DNA from 2 places in the Spirillospora sp. NPDC047279 genome. Region 1 is predicted to be linked to the other one. Evidence: riboswitches for the same ligand, from Rfam matches in the RefSeq annotation. Region 1 holds a riboswitch; the other holds the start of a gene.
What was found. Region 1 has a riboswitch for glycine ahead of gcvP (aminomethyl-transferring glycine dehydrogenase). Riboswitches for the same ligand answer to the same signal wherever they lie in the genome.
Positions count from the first base shown of each region.

Region 2: it holds a riboswitch for glycine, as region 1 does, so the genes downstream of both, gcvT (glycine cleavage system aminomethyltransferase GcvT) here and gcvP (aminomethyl-transferring glycine dehydrogenase) in region 1, are expected to answer to the same signal.

Region 1 is NZ_JBEYUA010000022.1:96,855-104,166, reverse strand. It holds gene gcvP (aminomethyl-transferring glycine dehydrogenase) at 1-2,207, opposite strand, end outside; glycine riboswitch at 2,274-2,384, opposite strand; glycine riboswitch at 2,385-2,480, opposite strand; gene ABZ810_RS40465 (lysylphosphatidylglycerol synthase transmembrane domain-containing protein) at 2,736-5,213, shown strand; gene ABZ810_RS40460 (MerR family transcriptional regulator) at 5,261-5,863, opposite strand; gene ABZ810_RS40455 (bifunctional nuclease family protein) at 6,165-6,635, opposite strand; gene ABZ810_RS40450 (MerR family transcriptional regulator) at 6,777-7,312, opposite strand, start outside.
Region 2 is NZ_JBEYUA010000003.1:413,026-420,337, forward strand. It holds gene glyA (serine hydroxymethyltransferase) at 1-529, opposite strand, end outside; gene gcvH (glycine cleavage system protein GcvH) at 532-921, opposite strand; gene gcvT (glycine cleavage system aminomethyltransferase GcvT) at 961-2,043, opposite strand; glycine riboswitch at 2,205-2,301, opposite strand; gene ABZ810_RS09150 (3-oxoacyl-ACP reductase) at 2,360-3,124, opposite strand; gene ABZ810_RS09155 (aldehyde dehydrogenase family protein) at 3,134-4,489, opposite strand; gene ABZ810_RS09160 (glutamine synthetase family protein) at 4,513-5,850, opposite strand; gene ABZ810_RS09165 (amino acid permease) at 5,917-7,312, opposite strand, start outside.

The DNA of each region.
Region 1 (7,312 bases):
AGCGGGTGGCTCGGCAGGAACGGCGCCAGGTGCTCGCGGACGCCGACCGGGCCCACGCCGGGACCGCCGCCGCCGTGCGGGATGCAGAACGTCTTGTGCAGGTTGAGGTGCGAGACGTCGGAGCCGAACTCGCCCGGCCGGGCCAGCCCGACCAGCGCGTTGAGGTTGGCGCCGTCGACGTAGACCTGGCCGCCCGCGTCGTGCACGGACTTGCACACGTCGGCGATGGTCTCCTCGAACACGCCGTGCGTGGACGGGTAGGTGACCATGATCGCGGCCAGCTGCGCACGGTGCTTGTCGATCTTGGCGTGCAGGTCGTCGAGATCGATGTTGCCCTGGTCGTCGCACTTGACCACGACGACCTTCATGCCGGCCATCACGGCGCTGGCGGCGTTGGTGCCGTGCGCGGAGGACGGGATGAGGCAGATCGTGCGGGACTCGTCGCCGCGGGAGGCGTGGTAGCCGCGGATGGCCAGGAGCCCGGCCAGCTCGCCCTGGGAGCCGGCGTTGGGCTGGACCGACACCCGGGCGTACCCGGTGATCTCCGACAGCCACCCCTCCAGCTCGCCGATCAGCTCGACGTAGCCCTGGGCCTGCTCGACCGGCGCGAACGGGTGGATGTCGGCGAACTCCGGCCAGGTGACCGGCTCCATCTCGGTCGTCGCGTTCAGCTTCATCGTGCAGGAGCCGAGCGGGATCATCGACCGGTCGAGCGCGATGTCCTTGTCCTGGAGCCGGCGCAGGTAGCGCAACATCGCGGTCTCGGAGCGGTGCGCGTGGAAGACCGGGTGGGTCAGGTAGGGGCTCTCGCGGCGCAGCTCCGCGGGGATCGCCTCGCCGGACGGCTCGGGCGGTGCCCCGTCGAGGCCGAACGAGGCCAGCACCGCGGCGACGTCGTCGTCCCCGGTGGTCTCGTCGCAGGCGATCGCCAGGTGGTCGGCGTCGACCAGCCGCAGGTTGCGGCCGTTGTCCAGGGCCTTGGCGAGGACGTCGCGCGCCCGTCCCGGGACGCGGGCCAGCACGGTGTCGAAGAACGTCCCGTGCACGACCTCGACGCCGCCGGCGCGCAGGCCCTCGGCGATCTCGGTGGCGTGCCGGTGGGCGCGCCCGGCGATCGCGGCGAGGCCCTCGGGGCCGTGGTAGACCGCGTACATGCTCGCCATGACGGCCAGGAGCACCTGGGCGGTGCAGATGTTGCTGGTGGCCTTCTCGCGGCGGATGTGCTGCTCGCGGGTCTGGAGCGCGAGCCGGTAGGCGGTGGCGCCGTCGGCGTCGACCGACACGCCCACCAGGCGGCCGGGAAGCTGCCGCTGGATGCCCTCGGCCACGGCCATGTAGCCGGCGTGCGGGCCGCCGAAGCCGTACGGGACGCCGAACCGCTGGGCCGACCCCACGACGATGTCGGCGCCGGACTCGCCCGGCGGCCGCAGCAGGGTCAGCGCGAGCAGGTCGGCGGCGACGACCACCTGGGCGCCGCGCTCGTGCGCCGCCGCGGTGACCGGCGCCAGGTCGCGCACCGCCCCGGAGGCGCCCGGGTACTGGAGCAGGACGCCGAAGAAGTCGCCCTCGGGCAGGCCGCCGGACAGGTCGGCGGTCACGACCTCGATGCCCAGCGGGACGGCGCGGGTGCGGATGACCTCGATGGTCTGCGGCAGCGCGTCGGCGTCGACCAGGAACGCGCCGGGGTCCTTGCGCTTGGACACCCGGTGGGCCAGCGCCATCGCCTCGGCGGCGGCGGTGCCCTCGTCCAGCAGCGAGGCGTTGGCCACCGGCAGCCCCGTGAGATCGCTCACGACCGTCTGGAAGTTGAGGAGCGCCTCCAGGCGCCCCTGGGAGATCTCGGGCTGGTAGGGCGTGTAGGCGGTGTACCAGCCGGGGTTCTCCAGGACGTTGCGCAGGATCACGCCGGGAGTGTGGGTGCCGTGGTAGCCGAGCCCGATCATGGACCGGACCACGGTGTTGCGGTCGGCCAGCTCGCGCAGCCGGGCCAGCGCCTGCGGCTCGCTCAGCCCGGCGGGCAGGTCGAGGGGGCGGCCGGTACGGATCGCCGCGGGCACCGCGTCGTCGATCAGGGCGTCGGCGCTCGAGTAGCCGATCGCCGCCAGCATGCGGGCCTGGTCGTCGGGGGACGGGCCGATGTGCCGGTCGGCGAACGTGGTCCGCGGATGTTGCGGTGAGGCCACCGGTGCGAAGAACTGGGCGGTCATTGGGGAGCCTCCTGGGCTGCTGCGGTCGCTCAGGGCCACCAGCGGCCCCGCTGGGCCGATGGCTTGTCTCCCCCTCTGTCATGGGCACCTGAGAGATTCGCCCGCGCGGAACGGGATTTCCCCTTCGGTGAGGCCCCTCCCCCGTTTCGAGGAGACGGCGCCTGCTTTCCAGAGGTGCCTCGCCCAGCGGTCCTTTTGCCTGAGAGGTTCCGGGGAGGGTTGCCCCTTCGGCGCTCCACGCTGGCGGCGTGGAGTCTCTCCCGCACAGGGTCGACGGCATGTCCACTGGGAACTCTATCCAAAGGACGCCGGAAACGATCGCGGCGCCCCGCCCGGGGCGGGGCCCATGATCGGCCCGCGGGAGCGGCCCAAGTACGATATTCACAGCTCACGGAGCGGGGGCCAGGGGCGGAGAAGGGCACGAATGTCGGGTGAGGCCGCGCGGGGCGAGTTGCCGGGCCCCGCTCGACGCGGCGGCGCGTCGTCTGGGACGCTGATCGCGGTGACAGGTTCGGACGGCGGTGCGGCATGTCTCAAGGTGTGACGCACGACACCACGGAAGGCGCTCCCGAGATCCGGAGCGAGGCGCCCGAGCCCAGGCTCGGCGCCGGCCTCGGCGTGCCCGTCGACGAGCCGCCGCGCCCCGACCGCATCCGGCGCCCGGCCGACGCGTTCCGGTTCGTCGGCGCGATCCTGGGCCTGGCGGCGGTCCTGCTGCTGGTGTCCATCGCCAAGGGCACCACGCACGGCATCCAGACCGACATCGTCGAGGGCACCGCGCACGCGCCCAGGTTCCTGCTGACGCTGGCCACGCTGGTCTCCAGCTTCGGCGTGCTGGCCGTCCCGGTGGCGTTCGCGATCGAACGCCTGTTCCACAAGGACGGCGTGCGGGTCGCCATCGCCCTGCTGGCCGCGGTGATCGCGTTCGGCCTCACCATCGTCCTGGACGACTGGGTGGTGCCCGCGGCTCCGGGCGGCGTGCTCGACTCCCTCATCTGGGGCGGTACCGACACCGCCCCCGTCCACACCGACATCACCCCGGTGATCGCGTTCGTGACGGCGGTCGGCATGGCCGGCCGGGCCCGCTGGCAGGCCGTCACCTGGACGATGATCGGCCTTGCCGCGCTGACCGGCCTGACCGCCTCGTACGCCTCGGTGGCGGCGCTGGCGGCCACCTACTTCCTCGGCCGCACCATCGGCTACGGAACGCTCTACGCGGTCGGCACGCCCAACCCGCGGCCGGCCGGATCCGCGGTCATGGCCGGATTGGGCCGCCTCGGGTTCACCCCCCTGCGCGCCCGCCGGGTGGAGAACGCGGCCGACGAGCCCCGCGCGTACGACGTGGCGGTGGAGCACGAGTCGGGACACCCGCTGCCCACCGGCGACTGGCAGCTGCGCGTCAACGTGCTCGACCGCGACCAGCAGACCGCCGGCCTGCTCTACCGGGTGTGGCGGCTGCTCCGGCTCCGGTCCGCGACGCCGCGCCGGGCGCTGCGCTCGCTGCGCCGCTCGCTGGAGCAGGAGTCGCTGATGGCGTACGCGGTGCACGCGGCGGGCGCCCGCACCCCGCGCCTCATGGGCACCGCCGAGGTCGGCACCGAGGCGGCCCTGCTGGCCTACGAGCACGTCCCCGGCCGCCGGCTGGAGGCCCTGCCGGACGACGAGATCACCGACGACCTGCTGACCGACGTCTGGCGGCAGTTCCAGCGCCTCCAGGCGGGCCGGCTCGCCCACCGCCGGCTGGAGGCCGAGGCCGTCCTGGTCTCCGACGACGGCCGGGCCCACCTGACCGACCTGCGCGCCGGCGAGACCGCCGCCGGCGACCTGGCGCTGCGCCTGGACCTGGCCCAGCTGCTGGCCACCCTGGCGCTGCGCACGAGCGCGGAACGCGCCGTGGCGACCGCCTCCCCCGTCCTCGGCAAGAGCACGCTCGCCGCCGTGGTGCCGATGTTGCAGCGGGTGGCCCTCACCCGCAACACCCGCACCGCGCTCCGGCACGAGAAGGACCTGCTGACCCGCATCCGCGAGCAGATCCTGCGCCTGGAGCCCGAGAGCGAGGCGCCGCCGATCAGGCTGGAGCGTTTCCGCCCCCGCACGATCGTCAGCATCGTGGCGCTGACGTTCGCGGCCTACATCATCTTCCCGCAGCTCAGCAGCGTCGACCTGGTCAAGCTGGCGTCCTCGGCCGAATGGTGGTGGGCCGGGATCGGCCTGGCCGCCGCGGCCGTCACCTACGTGGCCGCCGCCTGGATGCTGATCGGCTTCGTGCCCGAACGGCTGCCGCTGTGGCGCACGGTCCTGGTCCAGCTCGCCGCGTCGTTCGTCAAGCTCGTCGCCCCCGCCGCCGTGGCGGGCGTGGCCCTCAACACCCGTTACCTCCAGCGGTCCGGCGTGCGGCCCGGGCCCGCGGTGGCCAGCGTGGGCGCGTCGCAGCTGATGGGCATGGTCACGCACATCCTGCTGCTGATCATGTTCGGCTTCATCACCGGGTCGACCAACAACGCCACCAAGGACCTCGCGCCGTCCCGCATGATCGTCATCGTCCTGCTGACGCTGGCGATCCTGGCGGGCGTCGCGCTGACGATCCCCAAGGTGCGGCGGTTCGTCACGACCCGGCTCAAGAGCATGTTCTCCGGCGTCGTCCCGCGGCTGATGGACGTGCTCCAGTCGCCCAAGAAGATGATCATGGGGATGGGCGGCATCCTGCTGCTCAGCGCGGCGTTCGTGGTGTGCCTGGACGCCTCGATCCGCGCGTTCGGCGGAACGTTGCCGCTCACCGCGGTGATCGTGGTGTTCCTGACGGCCAACGCGGTCGGCTCCGCCGCGCCGACACCCGGCGGCCTGGGTGCCGTCGAGGCGTCCCTCACGCTGGCGCTGACGCTCGCCGGGCTGACCGCCGAGACCGCGACCTCGGCGGTGCTGCTCTACCGTCTGCTGACGCTCTGGCTGCCGGTGCTGCCCGGCTGGGCCGCGTTCACCTATCTCCAGCGCAAGGAAGCGATCTAGCCGTACATCCAGGGTCGGCCGCCTGTGGCTGAGGCGAGGGACCCGGTCTAGCCGGTCCGGCGGCGGCGCCGGTGCGCCAGCTCGTCGTGCGGGTGGCCGTCGTCGTCATCGACGTCGACCGCGGCCCGTTCCCCCGGCAGCTCCGCGAGGCTGCCCTCGACCTCCTGCCAGACCCGCCCCAGGGCGATGCCGAAGACGCCCTGGCCCCCCTGCAGCAGATCCACCACCTCGTCGGCCGAGGTGCACTCGTAGACGCTGACGCCGTCGCTCATGAGGGTGATCTGGGCCAGGTCGTTGACGCCCCGGTCGCGCAGATGGGTGACCGCCGTGCGGATCTGCTGGAGCGAGACGCCGGTGTCGAGCAACCGCTTGACGACCTTGAGGACCAGGATGTCGCGGAAGCTGTAGAGGCGCTGGCTCCCCGACCCGTGGGCGGCCCGCACGCTCGGCTCGACGAGCGCGGTGCGCGCCCAGTAGTCGAGCTGCCGGTAGGTGATCCCCGCTGCCGAGCACGCGGTGGGCCCGCGGTAGCCGACATCCTCGGGCGGCGCCGACACCGCGGTGTCGAACAGCAGTCCCTGCTCCCCGGCACGCTGAGAGGCCATGCGCCTGTCGGGGGTCGCCTTGCCCTCGCCGCTGCTCACCGCCACGCGGACCTCCGGCTTCTATCAGCCCGCCGCGCTCCGTCAAGGGGGTTTGACGAATTACACCACGGGTGTTCCACCAGCACGGTAGGTGCCGGTCAGGGTGTGGTCAACGTTCGCCGTCGGCGCGTCGCATGCCCGGATGAACCGGCTTCACGTGGGCAAACTGCGCACCTTGGCTCCCACAGCACTCCTACCCCGGTGATTACCCTGCGGAAACAGTGCCCGCGACCGGGATGCAAGCCCACTCGGCACCGAGCATGATTTTGCACACGGCATACCTCGCGGAATCCGCGGGACGCGGCCGCTACCCGGCCCTGCCGAAGTCTTCGGGCGAGATCGTGTCGAGGAACTCGCGGAACTTCTCGACCTCGTCCTCCTGCTCGTCCGGGATGGCCACGCCGGCCTCCTCCAGGACGTCCTCGCTGGCGAAGATCGTGGCTCCGGTGCGCAGGGCCAGGGCGATGGAGTCGGAGGGGCGGGCGCTCACCTCGACGCCGTTGGAGAACACCAGATCGGCGAAGAAGATCCCGTCGCGCAGCGCGATGATGTTGACCGTCCGCAACTGGACGCTGAGGGCGTCGAGGACGTCGCGGAACAGGTCGTGGGTGAGCGGCCGCGCGGGCAGCACGCCCTGCTGGGCGAAGGCGATCGCAGTGGCCTCCACTGCCCCGATCCAGATGGGCAGGTACCGATCCCCGTCCGTCTCCTTCAACAGGACGATCGGCTGATTGGAGGGCATCTCGACCCGGACGCCGACGACCTCCATCTGCTTCACTGCGGCTCCCTGCTGGTCCTCACCGTCTCGATCACCGCTTGCCCTGATCGACTTCTCACCGAACCCTGTAGCCAACGTACACCCGACCCCCGACACCGGGACGGGCGGACGGTCCGGCAATAACCTCCGGAGCGTCCATGATCAGGGGTCAAGGCTTTCACGCAGGCCTGTGGCCAGCAGCGCCGTGTGCAGCCGAACCGACAACGCGGCGATCTCACGCGCCGTCTCGGCCGCCTCCTCGTGCGCGCCGGGGCTCCGGCGGCGCAGCCGGGGCGCGACCACCTGCTCGATCAGGCCCACCTGCCGGTCGGCGGCCGCCTTGAGCGCCCGCAGGTTGCGGGCCTCGACCCCGAACTCGGCGAGGGCCGCGGCGGTGCGGGCGATGGTGAGGGCCTCGCCGTCGTAGTGCCGGCCCGCCCGGGTGACCAGGCCGTACTCCTCGAGCCTGTCGAGCGTTTCGGCGTCGATCCCGGCGCCGTCGAGCAGCTGGCGCCGGGTGAGGCGCACCGCGGGGTCGGGCGCCTCGGCGTCGGCCGCGACCAGGGTGCGCGGCCGCTGGGCCGGGCCGCGGCGGACCGACTCCAGCGGCGGCACGTTCTCGCCGCGGTCCCGCGCCTCCAGGTGCTGCTTGATCACCCGCAGTGGCAGATAGTGGTCACGCTGAGCGGTGAGGATGT
Region 2 (7,312 bases), on a different contig from region 1:
CCGACCAGCCGGCGACGATCATCTTGGGCCGGTGCTCGGCGGCCAGGGACGCGACCTCGTCCATGTCGACCAGGCCGTCCTCGCCGCGTACGTGGTAGGGCACCACGTTGAGCGTCTTGCCCGAGTAGTTGAGCCGCATGCCGTGGGTCAGGTGCCCGCCGTGCGCCAGGTCGAGGCCCAGGATCGTGTCACCGTGCTTGAGCAGCGCGAAGTAGACCGCGGTGTTGGCCTGCGCCCCGCTGTGCGGCTGGACGTTGGCGTGCTCGGCGCCGAACAGCGCCTTGGCGCGGTCGATGGCCAGCTGCTCGGTGACGTCGACGTACTCGCAGCCGCCGTAGTAACGCTTGCCCGGGTAGCCCTCGGCGTACTTGTTGGTGAGGACCGACCCCTGGGCCTCCAGGACCGAGACGGGCGCGAAGTTCTCGGACGCGATCATCTCGAGGGTCGACTGCTGCCGGTTCAGCTCCTGGGCGACCGCCTCGGCGACCTCGGGGTCCGCCGATGCCAGCGAGTCGTACAGGGTGGTCATACTTAGCTCTCCTCGATCAGCTTGGTGTAGGCCTCGGCGTCGAGCAGGTCGCCCGGCTCGTCGCTGACGCGGACCTTGAAGATCCAGCCCTCACCGTACGGGTCGTCGTTGATGACCTTGGGCTCGTCGATCACCGCGGCGTTGATCGCGGTGATCTCGCCGTTGACCGGCGAGTACAGGTCGCTGACCGACTTGGTCGACTCGACCTCGCCGCAGGTCTCGCCCGCCTCGACGGTGTCTCCCTCGCTGGAGGTCAGCTCCAGGTAGACGATCTCGCCGAGGGCGTCGGCGGCGTGCTGGGTGATCCCGACCGTGACGATGCCTCCCTCCCCGTCCAGGCCGGACACCCATTCGTGCTCTTCGCTGTAACGGAGCTGCTCCGGAACGCTCACGATCGTTTCTCTCTCTTCTCGGATCTCGGTCGAAAGGTGTCAGGAACGCTTGTAGAACGGCAGGCTGACGACGTCGACAGGTTCCTGCCGCCCGCGGACGTCCACCGCGAGCTCGGTCTCCGTGACGCCGCTGTCGACGTACGCCATGGCGATCGGCCTGCCCAGTGTGGGCGACGGAGCGCCGCTCGTCACGACGCCGCACGGCGTGCCGTCCGACGTGACGACCGTGTAGCCCTTGCGGGGCGCCCGGCGGCCGCGGGCGACCAGTCCCACGAGGGTGCGGCCGGGCGGCGTCTGGGCCTGGGCCGCGAGGGCGGCCTTGCCGACGAAGTCGCCGGGCTTGTCCAGCTTGACGACGCGGCCGAGGCCCGCCTCGTAGGGGGACGTCTCGGCGGTCAGCTCGTTCCCGTACAGCGGCATGCCCGCCTCGAGCCGCAGGGTGTCGCGGGACGACAGGCCGCACGGCACCACGCCCTCGACCGCGGCCAGGGCCTTCCACACCGCCACCGCGTCACCGGCGTCGACGAAGAGCTCGAAGCCGTCCTCGCCGGTGTAGCCGGTCCGCGCCAGCAGGGCGTCCACCCCGGCGACCTTCGAGGCGAAGATCGCGTAGTACTTCAGATCCGGCAGCGGCGCGTCGGTGAACGCGGCCAGGATCTCCTGGGCCCGCGGCCCCTGGAGGGCGATCAGCGCGTACGCGTCGGACAGGTCGTTCACCCGTGCCTCGAAGCCGGCGGCCCGCTCGGTCAGGGCGTCGCGGACGACGGCCACGTTGGCCGCGTTGGCGACGACCATCCAGGTCTCGTCGGCCAGCCGGTAGACGATCAGGTCGTCCAGCACCCCGCCGTCCGGGGCGGTGATCATCGTGTAGCGCGCCTTGCCGACCTTCATCGGGGACAGGTTGCCGACCAGCGCGTGGTCGAGGGCGGCGCCCGCCTGGGGGCCGTGCAGGAAGATCTCGCCCATGTGCGAGAGGTCGAAGAGGCCCGCGCCGCCGCGCACCGCGGCGTGCTCGGCCGTCTCACTGGCGTACCGCAGTGGCATCAGGTAGCCGGCGAAGTCGACGAGGTTGGCCCCGAGCTCCTCGTGGACGTCGTACAGCGGCGTCTTCTTGGCGGGCATGGGTCGGCTCCTTGTTCGCGGGCGCGCGTGATCTCGATCGTCCCACCCGCGCACCGGGCGTCGTCGGTGCCTCCCCCTCTGTCATCGGCGCCTGAGAGCTTCACCCCGAGGGGCTTTCACCTTCGGCGGGGGACTCTTGGTCCCCGCTTTCCAGAGGTCGCCTGGTCCGCGCGGTCCGTGGGCCTGAGAGGTTCCGGGGAGGATTTGCTCCTTCGGCGTCCCTGGCCGGCTGCCAGGGCACTCTCCCGCGCGGGATCATCGGCTTTCGAGCAAGGCTAGCAGCGCCTTTCCCCCCTTTACCACCGCCCGCGAGGGCCTAGACGGGGGTCACGTAGGCGCCCGAGATCCCGCCGTCCACCAGGAACTCCGCGGCGGTGATGAACGAGGCGTCGTCCGAGGCCAGGAAGGCGACGGCGGCGGCGATCTCGGTGGCGTCGGCGAACCGGCCCAGGGGGACGTGGACGAGGCGGCGGGCGGCGCGTTCGGGGTCCTTGGCGAAGAGCTCCCGCAGGAGCGGGGTGTCGACGGGGCCGGGGCACAGGGCGTTGACCCGGATGCCCTCGCGGGCGAACTGCACGCCCAGCTCGCGCGACAGGGCCAGGACGCCGCCCTTGGAGGCGGTGTAGGAGATCTGGGACGTGGCGGCGCCCATGACCGCGACGAACGAGGCGGTGTTGATGATCGAGCCCCTGCCCTGCTCGCGCATGTAGGGGATCACGTGCTTGCAGCACAGGTAGACGCTGGTCAGGTTGACGTCCTGGACGCGCCGCCAGGCGTCCAGCCCGGTGTCCAGGATCGAGGCGTCGTCCGGCGGGGAGATCCCGGCGTTGTTGAACGCGATGTCGACGCGGCCGTACGCCTCGTGGGCGGCCCGGTAGAGCGCCTTCACCTCGTCCTCGGACGTGACGTCCGCCTTGACGAAGAGGCCGCCCACCGCCTCGGCGGCGGCCTTGCCCGCGGGCTCGTCGAGGTCGGCGACGACGACCCGGGCGCCCTCGGCGGCGAACCGCCGGGCGGTGGCCAGGCCGATGCCGCTGGCCCCGCCGGTGACGACGGCGACCCGGTCCTGCAAGCGCTGCACGTTCTCTCCTCAGTCGGTGGCGATGAAGACGTTCTTGGTCTCGGTGAAGGCGTCCAGCGCGTCCGGCCCCAGCTCGCGGCCCAGCCCGGACCGCTTGAACCCGCCGAACGGGGTCCAGAAGCGCACGGCGGAGTGGGAGTTGACCGAGAGGTTGCCGGCCTCGACGGCGCGGGCCATGCGGATGCCGCGGCCGAGGTCGCGGGTCCAGATCGAGCCCGCGAGCCCGTAGGGGGTGTCGTTGGCCAGCCGGACGGCGTCCGCCTCGTCGTCGAACGGGGCGACGGTGACGACCGGGCCGAAGACCTCGTCGTGCCAGGCGGGGAGATCGGTGACGCCCGGCCCGGCGAGGACGGTCGGCGGGAAGTAGAAGCCGGGGCCGTCCGGGGCCGAGCCGCGGAACGCCACCTCGTCCGGGACGTAGGAGGCGACCCTGGCCCGGTGGGCGGCGCTGATCAGCGGGCCCATCTCGGTCGCCGGGTCGGCGGGGTCGCCGACGACCACGCCCGCGACGGCGGGTTCGAGGAGCTCCAGGAAACGGTCGTGGACCTCGCGCTGGACCAGGAGGCGGGACCGGGCGCAGCAGTCCTGGCCGGCGTTGTCGAAGACGGCGTACGGGGCGGTCGCGGCCGCCCTCTCCAGGTCGGCGTCGGCGAAGACGATGTTGGCGTTCTTGCCGCCGAGCTCCAGCGTCACCCGCTTCACCCGCGACCCGGCCGCGGACATGATCTCCTTGCCGACCCGGGTGGAGCCGGTGAAGACGATCTTCGCGACGTCCGGGTGCTCGACCAGCCGGGCGCCGGCGACCGGGCCGGCGCCGGGCAGGATCTGGAGGACGCCCTCGGGGATCCCGGCGTCGAGGGCCAGCTCGCCGATGCGGCGGGCGGTGAGCGGGGTGAGCTCGGCCGGCTTGACGATCACGGCGTTGCCGGCGGCGAGGGCGGGGGCCGCGCCCCAGGCGAGGATCGGCATCGGGAAGTTCCACGGCACGATCACCGCGACCACGCCGAGCGGCTCGGCGAACGTGACGTCCAGCCCGCCGGGCACCGGGATCTGCCGCCCGAACTGCCGTTCCGGCGCCGCCGCGTAGTAGGAGAGGACGTCGCGGACGTTGCCCGCCTCCCAGCGGGCCTGGCCGACGGGGTGGCCCGCGTTGGCGACCTCCAGGGCGGCGAGCTCCCCGACATGGGCGTCGACGGCCGCGGCGAACGCGCGCAGCAGGCGGGCCCGGTCGCCGGGGGCCACGTTCCGCCAGGTCCCGTACGCCCGCCGGGCACGTTCCACCGCGGCGTCGGTCTCCTCGGCGGACGCCAGCGTGACGGTCTCGACGACCTTCCCGGTCGCCGGATTGATCACATCGAAGTCCATGGTCCCCCCGGGCCGGCGTTCGTTCACAGGCGCTCGAAGCCGCGGCGCAGCTCCCAGTCGGTGATCGCCCGGTCGTAGGCCTCCAGCTCGACCCGGGCGTAGTTGGCGTAGTGCGCCACGACCTCCGCGCCGAAGGCCCGCTCGGCGAGCTCGCTGCGGCCCCAGTCGGCCGCCGCCTCGCGCAGCGTCCCGACGACCGTGGGGGCGTCGGTGGCGTAGGCGTTGCCGGTGCAGGGCTCCTCCAGCGGCAGCTCGTCGTCGATGCCGCGCAGCCCGGCGGCGACGAGGCCCGCGACCGCGAGGTAGGGGTTGACGTCGCCGCCGGGCACCCGGTTCTCGACGCGCAGGGACGGCCCGTGCCCGACGAGGCGCAGCGCGCAGGTGCGGTTGTCGACGCCCCACTTGATCGCCGTTGGGGCGAACGAGCCGGGCTGGAAGCGCTTGTAGGAGTTGATGGTGGGCGCGTACAGCAGGGTGAGGTCGCGCAGCGCCGCCTGCTGCCCGGCGATGAAGTGCTCGCCGACCTTGGACAGGCCGTACGGGCCGTCGCCCGCCATGACCGGCGTGCCGTCGGCGGCGCGCAGCGAGATGTGGATGTGGCAGGAGTTGCCCTCCCGCTCGTTCGGCTTGGCCATGAACGTGATCGACATGCCCTCCTGGGCGGCGATCTCCTTGGCGCCGGTCTTGTAGAGGACGTGGTTGTCGCAGGTGGCGAGGGCGTCGGCGAAGCGGAACGCGATCTCGTGCTGGCCGAGGTTGCACTCGCCCTTCGCCGACTCCACGTACATCCCGGCGCCGTCCATGCCGTTGCGGACGCGCCGCAGCAGCGGCTCGACCCGGGAGCCGCCGAGCAGCGAGTAGTCGACGTTGTACCGGTTGGCCGGGGTCAGGTCCCGGTAGGCCTTGTCCCAGGCCTGCTCGTAGGTGTCCTGGTAGACGACGAACTCCAGCTCGGTGCCGACGTACGCGCCCCACCCGCGTTCGGCGAGCCGGCCGAGCTGGCGCCGCAGGATCTGGCGCGGGGAGGCGACCACCGGGGAGCCGTCCTCCCAGCCGAGGTCGGCGAAGACCAGGGCCGCGCCCTCCTGCCACGGAACGCGCCGCAGCGTGCCCATGTCGGGCCGCATCACGAAGTCGCCGTAGCCCCGGTCCCACGACGACATCGCGTAGCCGTCCACGGTGTTCATGTCGACGTCCACCGCGAGCAGGTAGTTGCAGCCCTCGGACCCGTGCCCGGCCACCTCCTCCAGGAAGTAGCGCGCCGACAGCCGCTTGCCCTGCAGGCGCCCCTGCATGTCGGTGATCGCGATGATCACCGTGTCGATCTGGCCGGCCTCGGCCTCGACCCACAGCTGTTCCATGGTGAGAGGTGGGGGAGATGGGGGCACGGGCGTCCGCCTTCCTCGGGGTGGTGGGTCGGCCGGGGGTCAGCCGACGGACTTCAGGTCCTCTTCGATCGCGGCGAGCTCCTCGGCGCTGCCCTGCACCTTGGGCCCGGTGAACCACGTGCGCGCCGACACCAGCCACCACAGGCCCGCGCCGCCGAGCACGACCAGCACGGCCACGGGGGAGTAGTTGAAGGAGTCCCGCGTGATCGGGTTGACCGGGGGCAGCATGAACACCACCGAGATGAACAGCACCCAGGCGACCGCGACGATCCCGACGGGCCTGCTCCACCGGCCGAGGTGCCACGGCCCGCGCTGGAACCGGTCGCCCTGCCGCAGCCGCAGGAACGTCGGGATCACGTACGCGATGTAGAGGCCGATCACCGCGACCGAGGTGACGGCCAGGTAGGCGGTCTTGTTCCAGATCGCGGGCAGGGCCAGCACCCACGCGCCGCCGGCCGCGAGCCAGATCGCGTTGGTGGGGGTGCGGGTGCGCTTGTTGATCGCGTGCCAGAGGCGGGAGAACGGCAGGGCGCCGTCCCGCGAGAACGCGTAGATCATGCGGGAGTTGGCGGTGACCGAGGCCATGCCGCAGAAGAACTGCGCGACGAACGAGATGAGGATCAGCAGCTTGCCGGTGGTCTCGCCGGCCGCCGCGACGAAGATGCCCGCCGGGCCCTCGGTGAGCGCCGCGTCGTAGTCCTGGATGGCGAACGTGACGCCGACCAGCAGGATCCAGCCGGCGATCACCGACACCAGCACCGAGTTGACGATGCCCTTGGGCCCGCTGCGCGCGGCGTCCCTGGTCTCCTCGGTCATGTGCGCGGAGGCGTCGTAGCCGGTCATCGTGTACTGGGACAGCAGCAGGCCGATCAGCGCCGCGTACCAGCCGAACTGCCAGCCGCTCCCGTTGACGAACTCGGTGAAGACGAAGCCCGCCGACTGGTGCTCGGAGGGCTTGAACACCAGCACCCCGACGACGACCGCGACGCCGATGACGTGCCACCAGACGCTGACGTTGCCCAGCAGCGCGACCAGCTTCACGCCGAACTGGTTGAGCAGCGCGTGGACCGCCAGGATGACGGTGAAGAGCACGAAGGTGTGGCCGAGCGACACCGAGTAGCCGAACTGCAGGTCCAGCAGGGGGTTCAGGAACGCCGCCGAGCCGTAGACGATCGCCGCCGTGACCGCGACCTGGCCGATGAAGTTGAACCAGCCGGTGAACCACGACCACGCGGCGCTGTTGGTCGACGCGAGCTTGGCCGCCCAGTAGTAGAGGCCGCCGGCGGTGGGGTAGCTGGAGCAGACCTCGGCCATGGCCAGCGCCACCAGCAGGGTCATGGCGCCGACGAACAGCCAGCCCCAGGTGATGATCACCGGGCCGCCGCCGGCCAGGCCGATCGTGTAGGAGGTGAGGCAGCCGCTCAGCACCGAGATG